Regions from separate parts of the Ideonella azotifigens genome, predicted to be linked through region 1. Evidence: predicted binding sites of a transcription regulator. Region 1 holds the regulator's gene; the other holds the start of a gene.

Region 1 (3,204 bases):
GTTCGATGGATTCGAAGTCGACCCGGCCCTGGCACATCAGCGCCATGATGACGGCGCGCCGCACCAGGTCGTCCCTCACCAGCGCCACGCCGCGCTGCACCGGCAGTTCGCCCTGGCGCAGCGCGTCGTAGTACTCGGGCAGGGTCTTGGCGTTCTGGTGGTAGCTCGCGCCCACGCGGCCGATGGCCGACACGCCCAGGCCGATCAGGTCGCAATCGGGCTGGGTGCTGTAGCCCTGGAAATTGCGGTGCAGCCGACCTTCGCGCTTGGCCACGGCAAGAGGATCGTCCGGCAGCGCGAAGTGGTCCATGCCCACATAGGTGTAGCCGCGACCCAGCAAGCCGGCGATGGCACCGCCCAGCATTTCCACACGTTGCGCGGCGCTGGGCAGCTGCAGGGTGTCGATGCGGCGCTGCGGCTTGAAGCGCTGCGGCAGGTGGGCATAGGCGTACAGCGCCAGGCGGTCCGGCCGCAGTTCGCCGATCTGCGCAATGGTGCGCGCGAAGCTGGCCGGCGTCTGCTGCGGCAGGCCGTAGATCAGGTCGGCATTGATGGAGGCGAAGCCCAGTTCGCGCGCGCTGACCATCAAGGCTTTCACGCTTTCGAACGGCTGCACGCGGTGCACCGCCTGCTGCACCTGCGGATCGAAGTCCTGCACGCCGAAGCTGATGCGGTTGAAGCCCAGTGTGCGCAGGTGGGCCAGGCGCTCGGCGCTGACGGTGCGCGGGTCGACCTCGATCGAGAGCTCCGCACCCTCGGTGAAGCCGAAGGCGGCGCGCAGCGAGGCCAGCAGGCGGCCCAGCTCCTCGTCGGACAGGAAGGTCGGCGAGCCGCCGCCCAGGTGCAGCTGCGAGACCAGCTGCGAAGCCGACGGGCCGTCGCCCAGTGCGGCGCGCACCAGGCCGATCTCGGTGTCCAGCGCCTGCAGGTATTCGGTGGCGCGCTCGTGGTGGCGGGTGATGACCTTGTTGCAGGCGCAGTAGTAGCAGACCGACTCGCAGAACGGGATGTGCACGTAGACCGACAGCGGCCCGCCCAGCGCCGCGCCGCCGCCGCGCAACGCCAGCGCTCGGCGGCACTCGGCCGGGCCGAAGGCTTCGACGAAGCGGTCTGCCGTGGGGTAGGAGGTGTAGCGCGGGCCGGGGGCGTCGAAGCGCCGCAGCAAGGCCTCGGGCAGCAGCGGCGACGCCTGCTCTGCGCCAGCGGAGGTCGACGAAAGGACTGTCATGCCCGGCATGCTGCCCGGCACCGGCCTTGGCCGGCTTGATCTGGCGCAAGCGCCCACAGCAGCCGGGCTTGAACAATCAGGTCCCGGACCTTTGTTGTCTCACATCAAGACTGCCCCGCCATGATTCCCCTGACCGATGCCTGCGCCGCCCAGGCCAAGCCCAATGTGGCCTGCTCACACTGCAATCTGCGCGAGCTGTGCCTGCCGGTGGGCATTCCGGACGACGAACTGCAACGCCTGGACGGCATGGTTGCCACCCGCCGCAGCGTGCGCCGCGGCCACACGCTGTTTCGCCACGGCGATCCGTTCGAAGCGGTCTACGCGGTGCGCACCGGCTTCTTCAAGACCCGCATCACGCCTGAAGACGGACGCGACCAGGTCACCGGCTTCCAGATGGCAGGCGAATTGCTGGGGCTGGACGGCATTGGCAACGACCACCATGCCTGCGACGCCGTGGCGCTGGAGGACTCTCAGGTCTGCGTGATTCCCTACAGCCAGCTCACGCAGCTCTCGCGCGAATTCCCCGGCCTGCAGCGCCAGTTCCACAAGATCATGAGCCGCGAGATCGTGCGCGACCATGGCGTGATGCTGCTGCTGGGCAGCATGCGAGCCGAAGAGCGCCTGGCAGTGTTCCTGCTGAACCTCTCGCAGCGGCTCAAGGCGCGCGGCTTCTCGCCCTCGTCACTTGTGCTGCGCATGACACGCGAGGAGATTGGCACCTACCTGGGCCTGAAGCTGGAGACCGTGAGCCGCTGCTTCTCGAAGTTCCAGGAAGACGGCGTGCTGGCGGTACGCCAGCGGCAGATCGACGTGCTGGACCCCGAGGCCTTGCAGCGCCTGGTAAACAACGCGCACGGCTGATCCAGCCGAGCCGCGGCGGTGCCACCCCCCTGCGTGACACGCTCCGCGGCGCCAGCGGTCATTCGGGCGCCGCCTCGCGCTCGCGCCGCAAGCCGCCCACCAGCCACAAAGTAGCGGCCGACGAAATGGCGGTCGTGACCCAGAAGACCAGGAATGCCAGCGAACAGATGGCGTTGCGCGACCATTCGGATTCGCCGCTGCCTGGCAGGTCGTGCACGCTGCCGGGGTCCACGAAGGCGAACATCAGGCCGGCGAGCAGGCCCGCCATCACGAATGCAGGCCAGAGCACCAGCAGCAGCCTGCTGCGAAGCCTGGGCCGGAAAGCGACGGTGCGCTCCTCCGGCTCGTCTTCCTCAACGGCGTGCGGGGCTGGCAGCATGATTGCGCGCCTGCATGGCATCGGTCGTGGCCCCCTGCTCTGCGCTGCCCGCCTCCAGCAGCGGCCGGTCCCGGCCGTGCAGCGCCAGGCCGAAGGTGGCGAAGCTCGCCACCACCACGAGGGCGGGGCCGCCAAACACCATCCAGGCAGTGGGCACCCGCCACCAGGGCAAGGTCGGTTGAAACTGTTCGATGGGCCTTGCCTTCATGGCTTGTCTCCTTGTTGGCGGAATCAGCGGGGGATCACAAACGAGGACTTTTCGCTCACCGCGGCACCCGCGGCGCCCAGCGGCGACACCTCGAAACGGATCGGGTGGGCGCCCGGTTTCAAGGCCGCCGCCTGCTCGGGCGGCACCCGCACCGCGAGCGTCACCCAGCGGGCTTCGGCAGGCAGCAGGCTGACCTCCGGGCTGCCGGACAGCACAGCGCCGGGAATGCCCTGCACTGCCACGTGATAGCGCTGTGGCTGCTCGGTGGCATTCATCAACTGCAGCCGGAAGACGTTCTCGACCAGGCCGTCTTCAACGATGCGCGCCAGCGTGGCGCGGTCGCGCACCACGTCCACCTTCAGCGTGCGGCGCAGACTGAGGCTGGTGACAAACGCGACGGCGATGACGATCAGCACCGCGCCATAGATCAGCACCCGGGGCCGCAGCAGGTGCGGCAGGTCAAGCGCTGGCTTGGGCGGCTTGGTGAGGTCCGGATGCGGTTCCTGCCGGGCCAGCGCATTCTGCGTG
Region 2 (3,204 bases), on a different contig from region 1:
CGACCAGCGGGGCAATGTCGTCGCGGCGGTCGCGCAGCGGCGGCAGGAAGATGGAGACGACGTTGATGCGGTAGTAGAGGTCAGCCCGGTACTCGCCGCGCTTGACCATCTTCTCCAGGTCGCGGTTGGTGGCGCAGATCAGCCGCACGTCCACCTTGATCGAGCGGTTGCCGCCCACGCGCTCGAACTCTCGCTCCTGCAGCACGCGCAGCAGCTTGGCCTGGAACGAGGGCGAGATGTCGCCCACCTCGTCGAGGAACAGCGTGCCGGTGTGGGCCTGCTCGAAACGGCCGCGCCGGTCGCCCACCGCGCCGGTGAAGGCGCCGCGCTCGTGGCCGAACAGCTCGCTCTCCAGCAGCGACTCGGTGAGCGCTGCGCAGTTGACCTTGATGAAGGGCGCATCCTTGCGCGGCGACAGGAAATGGATGGCCCGCGCCACCGCCTCTTTTCCGGTGCCTGATTCGCCGCGCAACAGCACCGTGGCGCGCGAGGGTGCTGCCTGGTGCACCTCGCCGAAGACCTGCTGCATTTCCTTGGACACGCCCACCACGTTGTCCAGCGCGTAGCGGCCTCGTGGCTCGGGTGCCAGGGCCTTCTGCAACCGGGTGGTCTCGGTCTGCAGGCGCTGGTGCTCCTCGGTCACCGCGCGCGCCAGCACGATGGCCTGCGCCAGCAGCCCTGCCACCATGTGCAGCAGGCGCTGGTCGTCCGACAGGCGCGCATTGCCCTGGACCTCGCGCTGCGCGGCCAGCACGCCCAGCACCGTGTGCTCGGTCTTGATGGGCTCGACCTGGAAGGACATCATCTGCCCGTCGCGCTGGCTGAAGGCACCGGTGCGGTCGATGAATTCGGCCGACTGGGTGACGTCCGGCACCGTGACCGGCACGCCGGAGCGGAAGGTGCGGCCGATCACACCCTCGCCGCGATGCCAGACACCGCGCGCCAGTTGCTCACGGTCCAGGCCCACGGCGCTGTGCACCCGCAGCAGCTCGTCGTCCTCGTCGACCAGCACGATCATCGCGCGCGACAGTCCGATGTGGGCCGTCAGCACGTTGAGCACCTCGCGAAAGCTGCGTTTGAGGTCCAGCGAGGCGCCCAGGATGCGGCAGATCTCGTAAACCGTGATCAGCTCCACGTGGGAGCGATCTTCCTGACTGGTGCGGGCCATGGTCCACCTCACTCACGGTTGCGCACCGGGTGCATGCATGTCGACGCACACCGGTGCATGTTCGAACGCCACGAGGCGCAAATGCCGGCGGCGCGGGCCGCTGTGTCTCGCGCTGCAAGAAATTGGCCTGTTTGCCCTCGGCGCAGGCGCCTGCGCGCGGCTTTGGCACGCGGGCTGATGCACATCAAGGAAATGCCATTTCGCCAGCCATGCCGGCCCAGGTCACAGGCAGGCATTGGCCAATGCGAAGACCGAGTTCGGGCCGCGCGGCAGCCGCGGTGGGCGCGGGCCGCCGGTGCCGCCCAACAAGGATGCGCCCGCCAGCCCGGTGCCGGCACCAGCCTCGTGCTGCCGCGCCTGCATGGCGGCCCGCTGCGCGTCCACCAGGGCCAGCAGCGTGAGGTCCGACAGCCAGGCCATGGACTGGGTGTTGAACGCCTCCCAGAGCGCCTGGGTGCAGGCCTCCATCGGGCTGGCAGGCCGGCTTCCGGCGCCGCCAGGCACGGTGCCCGTCCGGTCTTCTTCATCGAGGAACGGCGCCGCTGTGGGTGGCTCCACCGCGCGCACGATGTCGGCCACGCTGATGGTGCCGGCCGGCCTGGCCAGCACGTAGCCACCGTCGCGCCCGCGCAGCGAGCGCACCAGGCCGGCCCGCCGCAGCTTGCCGAACAGCAGGTCCAGGTAGGACTTGGAACTGGCCGGCTGCGGCTGAAGGCGATGCAGCGGCACCGGCCCGCCGCGCGAGCTGAGGGTCAGCTCGATCATCGCGGCCACCGCGCGCGAGGCCGAGCCGCTCAGGCAGCGCTGCATGGGGTAACGTTCATCCGAACTTGAACAGCACACCGTGGCCGCCGCGCGGGTACTCCCAGGCGACGTTGGCGTGTTCGGTGCAGATCACGCGGCAGCTGCCGCATTCCAGGCAGCCGTCGGTGATCAGCGTCACGGCCCCGTTGCCCTCGGCCTTGTAGCAGGCCGCCGGGCAGACGAAGGTGCATTGCTGCGCTTCGCATTCGTTGGCGCAGACGGCGGCGTCCTTGATCTGGATGTGCGGCCGGCCGGGGTCGACCTTGTAGCGGTTCTGGAACAGCTTGTCTTCGACATTGACGGTCATGGCGGCCTCTTGCGTCGGATGCGTGGTGTGGGGTCGGTGGGAAGGCAGGCTCAGCGCGTGGCGCGCCAGAGCCGGAAGGCGTCGCCCAGCAGGCCGCGCAGGCTGCGCGCCGCCGTGAAGCTGCCCATCACCTCGCGTTGCTTGGTCATCTTGTCCACGCCGTCCACGGTGAACAGGGTCTTGGCGGCGTTGTTGACCAGGCCGGGGTAGGCAGTGAAGAACTGCGGGCTCTTCTCCAGCACCTCGGGCAGCCGGCGGTACTTCTTCAGGTCCTTCATCACGAAGCTCTGGTCCAGCGCGTCCTTGTAGGCCTTGAGCGTGCGCGCGCTCATGGGCTTGCCGGCGGCCTTGGCCTGGATCACCGTCTCGGCAGCCAGCCGGCCACTGGTCATGGCCAGGTTGGAGCCTTCGCGGTGGACGGCATTGACGAAGCCACCCGAGTCGCCCACGATCATCCAGCCCTCGCCATAGACCTTGGGCACCGCGTTGAAGCCGCCTTCGGGGATCAGGTGGGCGCAATACTCCTTCATCTCGCCGCCTTCGATCAGCGGCGCGATGGACGGATGCTGCTTGAGCTTCTCGAGCAGCGCATACGGCGCGGTGCGGTTCGGGTTGGACTTGAAGTCGGCCAGCATGCAGCCCACGCCAATCGTCAGCGAGTCCTTGTTGGTGTAGAGGAAGCCGGTGCCCACCATGCCTTCGGTGACCGAGCCCATCATCTCGATCACCACGCCCTCTTCCTCGTTGATGTTGAAGCGGGCCTGGATGGTCTCTTCCGGCATGAAGAGGATCTCTTTCACCGCCAGCGCCACGTTCTTGGCCGACAGCTCGCCATGGAAGCCGGCCTTGCGCGCCAGCGTGGAGTTCACGCCGTCGGCCAGGATCACCACATCGGCGAACACGTCGCCGCCCAGGCGGTCGCAGT

Evidence for each region. The regulator FNR, encoded in region 1, switches genes on or off when oxygen is low (the NO sensors DNR and NnrR bind a similar motif). The targets are predictions, from matches to a motif close to TTGATNNNNATCAA.
Region 2: a site for FNR is predicted at 1,343-1,356, ahead of nifA (nif-specific transcriptional activator NifA). Genes of this name have one in related genera too.

The regions. Positions count from the first base shown of each region.
Region 1 covers NZ_JAJNKD010000004.1:423,605-426,808, forward strand. Annotated here, with positions in the region: gene hemN (oxygen-independent coproporphyrinogen III oxidase) at 1-1,228, opposite strand, end outside; gene fnr (fumarate/nitrate reduction transcriptional regulator Fnr) at 1,349-2,089, shown strand; gene LRH25_RS12395 (hypothetical protein) at 2,148-2,468, opposite strand; gene LRH25_RS12400 (hypothetical protein) at 2,443-2,676, opposite strand; gene ccoG (cytochrome c oxidase accessory protein CcoG) at 2,700-3,204, opposite strand, start outside.
Region 2 covers NZ_JAJNKD010000013.1:161,650-164,853, forward strand. Annotated here, with positions in the region: gene nifA (nif-specific transcriptional activator NifA) at 1-1,168, opposite strand, end outside; gene LRH25_RS23495 (RrF2 family transcriptional regulator) at 1,391-1,978, opposite strand; gene LRH25_RS23500 (ferredoxin family protein) at 1,989-2,279, opposite strand; gene LRH25_RS23505 (FAD-dependent monooxygenase) at 2,330-3,204, opposite strand, start outside.